One region of the Caballeronia sp. LjRoot34 genome, then DNA from elsewhere that is predicted to be linked to it. Evidence: riboswitches for the same ligand, from Rfam matches in the RefSeq annotation. Region 1 holds a riboswitch; each other region holds the start of a gene.

Region 1 (3,473 bases):
CGAATCACGCGCGCTGGACGACGTATCCATCCGTTTCGCGGAGGGCGGGCTCTATGGGCTGCTCGGACCGTCAGGCAGCGGCAAGACAACGCTCCTGCGCATGATTGCCGGCTTCGTGTTCCCGGACAGCGGGCAGATTCGCATCGACGATCAGCCGGTCGAACGCTTGCCCGTGGAGCGGCGGGAGATCGGCATGGTGTTCCAGAACTATGCGTTGTTCCCAAATATGAATGTGGCCGACAACGTCGCATTCGGGTTGTCCGTGAGGCATGTGGACAAGAGCGAGATCAAGCGCCGGGTGGGGGAGGTGCTGGATCTCGTGCAACTCGGCAGCCTGCACGCACGCGGGATCAATCAATTGTCGGGCGGGCAGCGCCAGCGCGTCGCACTGGCGCGCGCCATTGTGACGCGTCCTCGCGTGTTGCTGCTCGACGAACCGCTGAGCGCGCTGGACAAATCTTTGCGAGTGGACATGCAGGTCGAATTGCGCCGCATCCAGCGCGATGTCGCGATCACGACCGTATTCGTCACGCACGACCAGGAAGAAGCGCTTACGTTGAGTGATCGTGTAGGTATCCTGCGCGATGGGCGATTGATCCAGGAAGGGACCGCACGCGAACTCTACGATCAACCGGCCAGCGAGTTCGCCGCCACTTTTCTCGGCGATGCCAACATTCTCAACGGTCGACTGGAGACCGGGGGCATGCGCATTAACGATGGCAGTTTGATTCGTTTCGGATCGCGCTCCACTGTATCTGGTCAGACAAAGTGTGCAGTACGTCCCGAGAAAATCGCGCTCCAACGTGCAACGGGCGCGGCCGCGCCGAGCGCGCATAACCGGCTGACGGCACAGGTTGCCCATCACGTCTTTGCCGGTGTGAATACAACCTATATGCTCGACTGGTGCGGGCAGCAGCTCAAGGTCCATGTGCAAAACTCCGGTGAGGACCTGATCCCGGTCGGCTCGCAAGTGACGTTGAGCTGGTCGCCCGACAGCACGATCCTGGTCCACTAAGGAGCTTTCAAGATCCGCATACCCTCTGGCGCGGGGCAGGGGATAGTGATTCCGTTTGCCCTGGGTTTAGTCCGGGAGATTAGGCAGGTGTCGGAGCGGGGGTGGCGCGCTCAGAGCCCCACCCCCGACCGCCTTCAACGTGATTGCACTCAATACGCAAATATTCCGAAAGGTCGCTGGCGATAACCAGCAGGCATGAATCTCGTGCTGCCAAGGGCACCCGCACCGCCGGTTATTCAATAACCCCGACTTGATAGTGTCGGACGGGGATTCGGAAGTAAAATGCGCGCATACGACTCGTGGAAGCTGGTGTAAATCCAGCACGGTCGCGCCACTGTGACCGGTTTCAGCACAAACCGGAAGTCAGACCTCGGCGTCGTATACCTCTTTTCTGACTTTGGGGCGCGCACTCCCCGGGAGACAATCCACATGACCGATGACCGATACTGCCAGCGATCCTGGCTTACAGCCAGAGCGGCATCCCCTCGATTGGCCCGCCTAGACCCACATAGACCCGCATAAGTGAATTCGGCTGCCCGCTTGGGGCGTGATCGATTGCGCAGGCGAGGTGGGCATCAGCGGTTCGCCAGGACCAGCACCCGAGACATGGGCGCATCTGCCGCGCGAGAGAACTCACCGCCACTTAAAAGTGCCTTGGCCGCTGCGCGTCATCGCGGGTTGATCTCGTCTATCGCGTGGACGGCAGGGCGGTGACGCCTCCAGAGAGGCCCGCGTTTCGTCATTGCCGCCATCCGAAATCGACATGCTGCGTTTGCGCTCGCAGCACGTCGTCCAATCTTCCAACAAAAAGGTTTTCCCCGTATGAAGTTCCGTCATTTCATCCTCACCTCTGCGTTGACGGTTTCGGCATGGCAGGTCGCACAGGCCGCGGACGACTCGTCGTTTCCGCAACCGGAGCAGCTTCCGGACGCAGCCACGCTGCCGAATATTCTCGTCACCGGCGACACGCAGCACCTGCCGCAATCGTTCGATCAACGCTATGCGTCGACACAGGTCCTGACCCGCGCGGATCTCGACCGTTTGTCGCCGAGTGACCCGAGCATCACGCAAGCCCTCGCCACGTTGCCAGGCGTCACTATTTCACAAAACGGCGGCCCAGGATCTTCTGCTGCCGTCAGCATTCGTGGATCATCGGGAAGTCAGGTTGCGGTGTTCATAGATGGTATCCGCGTTGGTTCTGCGACTACGGGTCAAGCCGAGTGGGCCGACCTTCCGACCTCCGCCTTTGACCGTGTCGAAGTGATCTCAGGACCGGCGGCCGCTTCATTCGGTGCGGACGCGGTGGGCGGCGTCGTGCAACTCTTCACGAACCGCGCGGCAAATCAACCCAACCAGACTACGATTTCAACAGGCGGTGGTTCGAACAAAACGTTCGATACACAGATCCGCACTTCAGGCAGTATTTCGTCCACGGGTCCGCTCGCGGCACTGGCCGGACTGACCTATTCCTTGGGACTGCACGACTACAATACCGCGGGAATCGATGCGACCCAGCCCGGGGCTTACGGGCATGAGGATGGCCGCAATCCGTATCATGCTCAGGACGTGGATGCGCGCTTGGGCTATGCGCACGACAACTGGTCGATCTCCACATTCGCGCTCTATCACCGGTCCGATCTGTCCTACGACAATGCCGGCGGCGATAACCGGCAGCTTGATCATCAACTGACGACCGGCGTTGCGTTTCATCTGGACATCACGCCGTTCACGCAGTTTGACCAGTCTGTCGGCTACTCCACGGATCGACAGTTCCTCTATGCGAACAACCCGGCCATCCCGACCGATGAGATCGACTCGACGCGCTTAAGCACGTCGACCTCGCTGACCCATCAGGAGCGTGGTCAAACGCTCTTCAGTCTGCCACTGTCCGGTGAAACCAAGCTCGCCTACGACTTCACCCGCGAGCAAGCCTTCCTGCCGGTCGACATCCCCACGGGCGTGCCGACGCGCAACGATTCAGCCGTCTCGCTCCATCAATCAGTCACGCTCGGCGCGTTGACTGTGTTCCTGGCGGGACGCCACGAGATCATCCAGGGCCGGTCGATCAATACCGGTAATGTCGCCGTCGCTTATGCAATTACCCCGGTTTATACGGCACGCATTTCGTACGGCAACGCATTCCGCCTGCCGACTTTTAACGACCTGTACTACCCGGGTTACGCGAACCCGAATCTGCAGCCTGAGCGCAGCGATACGGTCGAGGCAGCGCTTGATGCGGCCACGTCGTTCGGTACCTTTACGGCCGCTGTCTATGACACCCGCGTGCATGACCTCATCACTTACGACTCGGTGACCTTTCTGCCCGTGAATGTAGGCCGCGCGCATATTCAGGGCATCGACCTGTCGTATAAGGGCACGCTTGGCAAATCGACACCGGTAAGTCTCGCGATCGGCATTTTGAATCCGCAGGATGTGACCGACCAGACGTGGCTCAACC
Region 2 (3,473 bases), on a different contig from region 1:
GCATGTCCGGCGTGGTCACGCCACCGCCGATAAAAATAGCATCGGGCTCGGGAAGTCCGGCCAACGCGCCCGGCGCTTCGCCCTCGACCAGTTGCAGTCCGGGCACGCCGAGCGCGTCGCGATTGTGTTCGATCAGGCGTTGACGCTGGCCATTCGCTTCGATCGCGATGGCACGGCAACTCGGGTGCGTGCGCATCCATTCGATACCAATCGACCCGCATCCCGCGCCCACGTCCCACAGCAGTTCGCCCGGCTCGGGCGCAAGCCGCGACAGCGTGATCGCGCGGATATCGCGTTTCGTGAGCTGGCCGTCGTGCCGGTATGCATCGTCGGGGAGACCGGGCGTCAGCGGCAAGCGCAGCGCATGGCTCTCTGCGATGCATTCGATCGCCACCAGATTGAGCGCGGCCACGTCACTTGCCGTCCACGCGCTGGCCACGCGATCGATACGGCGCTCCTCGTCGCCGCCGAGATGCTCGAACACGCTCAGGCGGCTTGCGCCGAAGCCGCGCTTTGTCAGCAACTCAGCGATCGAGGCGGGACTTGCAGCGTCAGCACTTAGAACAATCAGGCGCGCGCCGGGATGAAGCTGCGTTTCGAGCGCCGCGACCGGCCGCCCGACCAGCGACACTACCGCGACGTCCTGAAGCGCCCAGTGCAAACGCGCGGCGGCCAGCGACAGCGAAGATGGCGCGGGCACTACGCAGAATTCATCCGCAGCCAGTTCGCGGGCGAACGTCGCGCCGACGCCGAACATCATCGGGTCGCCGCTCGCAAGCACGCACACCCGTCCACGTTCGTGACGATGTTCGAGTACCGGCGCAATCGTGAACGGCGTAGGCCATACGCGACGTTCGCCGCCAATCCGGGCGGGCAACAACGCGAGATGACGCGCGCCGCCGAAAATCGTATCGGCGGCAAGCAGCGCCTGGCGCGCGTGCCGGCTCAGGCCGCGCCAGCCATCCTCCCCGATCCCCACCACGGTCAACCACGGTGACATCCGCCGATCCTCGCTTGATTCATTCACTGCTTGATTCATTCACTGATTACGCCGCGTCTGCAACGTGGTCGAGACAATCCGGCGAAAGCACCGCCGGCCTGCCGCCAATGCGCTTTAACCGCCGCAAAAACGGGCATAATACCGCGGTTAGTCGGTGCCCTTACGGGCCTAACAGGGAACACAGCAGAACTGTGGCTGCCCCCGCAATTGTACGCAACGAGTCCGCGCTCCACTGCCACTGGTTTCGACTGGGAAGGCCGGTACGGACGGCGACCTGCAAGCCAAGAGACCTGCCGACCGGAATTCTTCGTGCAAGCCAGCATCGGGCGGGGTGTACCGATGCCGCGAACGTGCCATCCTCTCAAAGGGTCCGGCATGCTCGAGGCGCCGCGCGAGACCGAACGGGTCACGCTTTGAACGAACCACTCACTACTATGCACCTATTACCGCAAGCATCGCGGCCGTCGGCTTGCCCGGGGCTGATGCGGATTGTGCCTGCGCGTGACGGCGGCCTGTGCCGCATTCGCCTCGCATGGGGCGAACTGAGTGCGGCGCAGGCGCGGGTGGTGGCGCACGCATCGCGGACGTTCGGCTCGGGTTTCATCGACGTGACCAATCGCGCGAATCTGCAGATCCGCGGCGTAAGGGAAGACTCGCAGGAAGTGCTCGTCTCGCGGCTCGTCGACGCGGGACTCGGCCCTCTCACGCCAGGTTCCGACGACCTGCGTAACGTCATGTCCAGTCCGCTGACGGGCCTCGATCCGCACGCCTTGCTCGACGCCGTACCGCTCGTTTCCACGTTAATCGGGCAGATGCAGCGCGACGCGCGGTTGCATGAGCTATCGCCGAAATTTGCGTTGATGGTGGATGGCGGCGAACGCCTTGCGATGCTCGATCATCCTCACGATGTCTGGCTTTCAGCAATATCGGCGGAGCGGTTTGTGTTCGGGCTCGCGGGTGGTCCACCGCAGTTTGAAAACGATACGCCTGCGCTGGCTGCAGTGAAAACCGGGCACGTCCCCGCGTTGGTCGATGCGCTGTTGCATACCTTCCTCGATCTCGCACAGCCCTGGCAGACCAGAATGCGCGATCTGCTGACGACGTGTTCCATCGAAGACATTCTTGGCCGCGTTCAGGAGAAGCTGGGCTTGCCTTTAGATCGTGACGTTGAACACTGGCGCCGTCCCACATCCGATGCAAGGCTGCGTTTCGGCGTGCATCGTCAAGGGACGGGCGACAGCGTGTACGTTGGTGCGCAAGTCCCGCTTGGGCGTCTGGATGCCGCGACGCTGTTCGCACTTGCCGATCTGGCGCCACAATTACGCATGACCCCTTGGCAAAGCGTCATGCTGCTCGATGTTCCGTCTGCCGAGGCCCAAGCGGTGGTTGAACAACTCGCTGCACTCGGCCTCGCGACAAACCCCGACGAACCATTCGCGCGCCTGATTGCGTGTACAGGTTCGCAAGGCTGCGCGAAAAGTTTTGCCGATACCAAAGCCGACGCGCACCTTCTCGCGCGGTCGATGCCACCAGCAGGCAACGTCCACCTTAGCGGCTGCGCGCGTTCATGCGCGGCGGCGCACCGTGTAGAAACCACCTTGATTGCTGTCGCTCCCGGTCGCTACGATCTTTACGGCGAGGCGCCTGAACCCCTTGCCCGCCATCTCACCATTGAACAGGCAGCCCGCTGGCTAGCCCGGAGCCCCTCTGATGCTTGACTACATTCGCGACGGCCAGGCGATCTATCGCGCGTCGTTTGCGACTATTCGCGCCGAGGCCAACCTCTCGGCCATTCCCGCCGATCTCGAGAAACTTGCCGTACGCGTGATCCATGCATGCGGCATGACGGATGTAATCGATGACCTCGTGTTCTCGCCCGGCGCGGGCACGGCAGGCCGCTCAGCGCTTGGTCAAGGCGCCCCCATTCTCTGCGATGCACGCATGGTCGCCGAGGGCATCACGCGTGCGCGATTGCCGGCAAACAACCGCGTGATCTGCACGCTCAACGATCCATCCGTGCCTGAACGCGCTCGCGCGCTTGGCAACACGCGCTCGGCCGCCGCGCTCGAATTGTGGCGGCCGGATCTTGAAGGCAGCGTGGTGGTGATCGGCAATGCGCCCACCGCGCTCTTCCATCTGCTCGACATGCTCGACGCGGGCGCGCCCAAACCTGCGTTGATCCTGGGCTTTCCGGTGGGTTTTATCGGCGCGGCGGAATCGAAGGCACTGCTTGCCGCCGATAGCCGCGGCGTGCCCTTCGTCGCGTTACGCGGCCGGCGTGGCGGCAGCGCGATGGCGGCGGCCGCCGTGAACGCACTGGCAACGGAGACTGAATAGATGAGCGGACGCCTCTATGGCCTCGGTGTCGGTCCTGGCGACCCCGAGTTGATAACCGTGAAGGCACTGCGTTTGCTGACTTCCGCGCAGGTGGTCGCTTACTTCGTGGCGAAGGGCAAGAAAGGCAATGCGTTCG
Region 3 (3,473 bases), on a different contig from region 1:
GTTCAATTACGCCGCCCTTGAACAGCCGCCGCGTTTGCTGGAAGGCATGCACATCGCCATTGCCCGCGATGCTGCGTTTTCGTTCATCTACCCTGCTAATCTCGATCTGCTGGAGGCGATGGGCGCAACGCTCGCGTTTTTCTCCCCCCTCGCCGATGAACCCGTTCCCACGCATGCCGATGCGCTCTATCTGCCGGGTGGATATCCGGAACTGCACGCGGCCCGGCTTGCAGCGAACCTTGCGAGCGCGGCCTCGATTCGAGCGCACGTTGAGGCGGGTAAAGCGGTGGTCGCGGAATGCGGCGGCATGCTGTATCTGCTCGATTCACTGACGGATATCGAAGGTTCTCAGCATGCCATGCTTGCCCTTCTGCCCGGCCACGCGAAGATGCAAAAACGCCTGGCCCGGCTCGCCATGCAGCGTGTTGAAAGCCGCCACGGCACCCATACCGGCCACACCTTCCACTACTCGTCGATGACGACCAGCATGTCGCCATTGCTCACCGCGACGCACGCCACCACGGGCGTGGAAGGTGAGGCGATCTATCGACACGGCCCGATCACGGCTACCTACATGCACACTTACTGGCCGACGAATCCGGTGGCCGCCGCCGCCCTCTTTCGCGGCGAAACGCTATGACAACGCCTACGGAACTGCCGATGGAAATAGACGTACCGCTCGAACTCACGTTCACCATCGAGCGCGCCAGACAGCTTCAACCCGTCGGCTCGCCGTGCACGGACGTATGCCGGCTCGACAAGACCACGGGTCGTTGCGAAGGCTGTTTCAGAAGCCGCGAAGAAATCAAGGCATGGAAAACGATGGCCGACAGCGACAAGCTCGCCCTGTTCGATACCCTGCTTGCACGCAAGAGCGCGCTATGAAAAAGAGGCGGCCCGCAAGCCGCCTCTCATTGGATCCGCACTAAAGCACTAACGCACTAAAGCCCTAACGCACTAACGAAGCGCTCAGGCCGAAGCAATCCTCCGGGCCGGCGCCTGTTCCATTTCACGTTGCGCGAGCACGCCGAAGAGCAAACCGAGCGTGGTCCAGATCACCGCCTGAATACCGATTGCCGCCACCCGGAACTTCCACAGCAGCGCAGCTGAGAACAGTTTCGGCACTTCGTCGATCGGCGGCAGCGCAAGATACGCCAGCGCCATCAGCACGATATACACGGCAACCGAGATCAGCACCGCGTTCCAGTTGCCGTGGCGCGCTTGCAGCCGACGCTGCAGCCGCACAGCAAACACGGCCACGATCAGCGAGATCGCGACCATGCCGAAAAACAGCGCGGTCCGTACGCCGATAGTGTCAGGATTGCCCACGGAAGGCGGATTAGGCGGGTACTTGAGGAACGGCACGATCGCGACGGTCACGAAGCCGAACAAGCCGAGTAACGCCGACGTGCCGCGTGCGCGCAAAGCGCCGAGCCGCGCATACGAAAAAGCGAACACGAGCGAGAACAGGCCGCCCAATGCTGTCCCGAACACGCAGACACCGGTCAACAATCCCAGTCCCGCTTGTGTGCCGCGACTGACGAGTTCGACGTCGTCGGCGGGATCGTGTGGATGCCCGGCCGCTGCGTCCGCTTGGTCGCGCAGCTTGTCCTGCTGCGACTCGAAAGCAATCGCGCGATCAACCGCAGGCTCACCAAAGGTTTTAGCAACGCAAAAGCCGAGCAGGCCCGCAACAAGTCCCGCGATCATGCCGCGTATCAAAAGGTTTCGGATCATGGTCGGTCTCAGTGGCAGGGAAAGCCGAGCAGATGGCGACCGTCGTGGACAAACTCGTGGATATACATGCCCTGGAAGATCGAAGTCGCGCCCTGTTCGGCACCGACAAAATAAATCGCGATCAGCAAAAGCAGGCCGATAAAGACAGCCCAGGGCAACACTTCACGCACCGGAATGGGTATGGGTGCATCAAATGCGGGATTATTGCCGGACAAACCGGCGGCTACGGCAGGATGGTTCATGAACGACTCCAAGGGAATGCGCGTCCCGTAAGACAAAAGAAAGGCTGCAGCGGGGGTCTGACTTGCAGATGCTGAACGAAGGCTGAAGCGTTATCAGTCCCATTCGACATCTGCTCACAGTGGCGCGACCGTGCCGGGTTTTCACCGGCTTCCTCGCGCTGCAAGCTTGTCATTCTAAAATGAGTGAGTGGAATGTAAAGCAATCTATTAATCGAGCGCCATGAAAACCGAAATTATCTTGCTGTGCCACGCGACCACGCACGCCATGAAAACTGGCTCGTTTCCGAGTCCCGGCGACGCTATCGATGAGCTTGAGTTAGCCCGGCTCCCGCACCTTGCTTCGATGTTTCAACCCGATCGCGTCGTCACCAGCCCGGCACACGCCGCCATGCAAACGGGCCGAGCGTTTGAAACCACGACGAGCGTTGACGCGTCATGGAGTGACCTGGATTACGGTCTTTGGCAAGGCCGTCCGATCCGCGAGATTCACGATGAAGACGCGGCCGGATTAGGCGCATGGCTTTCCGAACCGGGAAGCGCGGCGCACGGCGGCGAGAGCCTGGAAGCCCTTCAAACAAGGGTATGGGGCGCGCTGGAGAGCAATCGAGAGGCGGGAGTCACGCTGATCGTGACGCATGCAATCGTGGTCAAGACCGTGCTGGCGCGCGTGCTGGAAGCGCCGCTTACGGCAATCTATTGCATGGACCTGGAACCGCTTTCGGCAATCACGCTGACCCGCTCAGGCGAAGCATGGCGCCTTCGATGCAAGTCTTCCGTATGATAAAAACACGTCGTACTTACCAGCGGCGTGAAAAACCGAAGTAACGCTGCAAGCGCACAAGCAATCAGCCCATCGCTCCGCGCGCCATGCGCTGAAGCGTCGAAGAATCGATCGCGCCCGCGCAGATCCTGATCGCTTCTTTCAACGTGCGGGGACGGCCCATTGCAAAATGCGCTTCAAGAATCGCGATGGCGCGAAGCCGTTCGTCATTGCCAAGCTTCTCGCCCGTCGCCAGTTCGAGCACCGATATGAAGTACGTCGCCGGTGGCGTAGCGCGAGACGGCGCCGTTGGCGTGGCTGCGGGTATCGCGTCTGACCATGCTTGTTTTGCAATGGTTGCTACATCGGACTGGCCGCGCCAATCCGTTTCTCTCAGTTCAAATTCGTTTCGACTAGTCATCAATCAAGCCCTGAAATAATCCTCGGATCACCATGAGATAGTTAGCAAGGACTATTCCAGCTTGAATACGCGCGCGTGTCTCAGCTTGTCAACCTGCTTCGAGCATTGCCCTGACGACCCTGCACGCAGCCAGATCCCACGCCGCGCATCCAACACTCTTGAACACGACTGGCCGCTTGATTGCTGCATCAGCAGCCTGAACGCTCAACGCACTGGCAAGCGGCCGTACCTCATCCCAGTCGATACCCGCCTGAATCAGGTCCCCGGCCTCATGTCGCGCGCCGGCGGGATCGTCCACGAACACATCGCTCGC

Evidence for each region. Region 1 has a riboswitch for cobalamin ahead of ACSQ36_RS09775 (TonB-dependent receptor domain-containing protein). Riboswitches for the same ligand answer to the same signal wherever they lie in the genome.
Region 2: it holds a riboswitch for cobalamin, as region 1 does, so the genes downstream of both, cobG (precorrin-3B synthase) here and ACSQ36_RS09775 (TonB-dependent receptor domain-containing protein) in region 1, are expected to answer to the same signal.
Region 3: it holds a riboswitch for cobalamin, as region 1 does, so the genes downstream of both, ACSQ36_RS23665 (CbtB domain-containing protein) here and ACSQ36_RS09775 (TonB-dependent receptor domain-containing protein) in region 1, are expected to answer to the same signal.

Annotation. Positions count from the first base shown of each region.
Region 1 covers NZ_CAXUSB020000001.1:2,179,049-2,182,521, reverse strand. Annotated here, with positions in the region: gene ACSQ36_RS09780 (ABC transporter ATP-binding protein) at 1-1,015, shown strand, start outside; adenosylcobalamin (AdoCbl) riboswitch at 1,290-1,442, shown strand; gene ACSQ36_RS09775 (TonB-dependent receptor domain-containing protein) at 1,838-3,473, shown strand, end outside.
Region 2 covers NZ_CAXUSB020000002.1:915,414-918,886, reverse strand. Annotated here, with positions in the region: gene cbiE (precorrin-6y C5,15-methyltransferase (decarboxylating) subunit CbiE) at 1-1,000, opposite strand, end outside; cobalamin riboswitch at 1,136-1,312, shown strand; gene cobG (precorrin-3B synthase) at 1,435-2,718, shown strand; gene ACSQ36_RS23730 (precorrin-8X methylmutase) at 2,711-3,337, shown strand; gene ACSQ36_RS23725 (precorrin-2 C(20)-methyltransferase) at 3,338-3,473, shown strand, end outside.
Region 3 covers NZ_CAXUSB020000002.1:900,398-903,870, reverse strand. Annotated here, with positions in the region: gene ACSQ36_RS23680 (cobyrinate a,c-diamide synthase) at 1-640, shown strand, start outside; gene ACSQ36_RS23675 (DUF1289 domain-containing protein) at 637-885, shown strand; gene ACSQ36_RS23670 (CbtA family protein) at 970-1,737, opposite strand; gene ACSQ36_RS23665 (CbtB domain-containing protein) at 1,746-1,979, opposite strand; adenosylcobalamin (AdoCbl) riboswitch at 1,981-2,160, opposite strand; gene ACSQ36_RS23660 (histidine phosphatase family protein) at 2,200-2,760, shown strand; gene ACSQ36_RS23655 (hypothetical protein) at 2,825-3,160, opposite strand; gene lhpI (bifunctional Delta(1)-pyrroline-2-carboxylate/Delta(1)-piperideine-2-carboxylate reductase) at 3,249-3,473, opposite strand, start outside.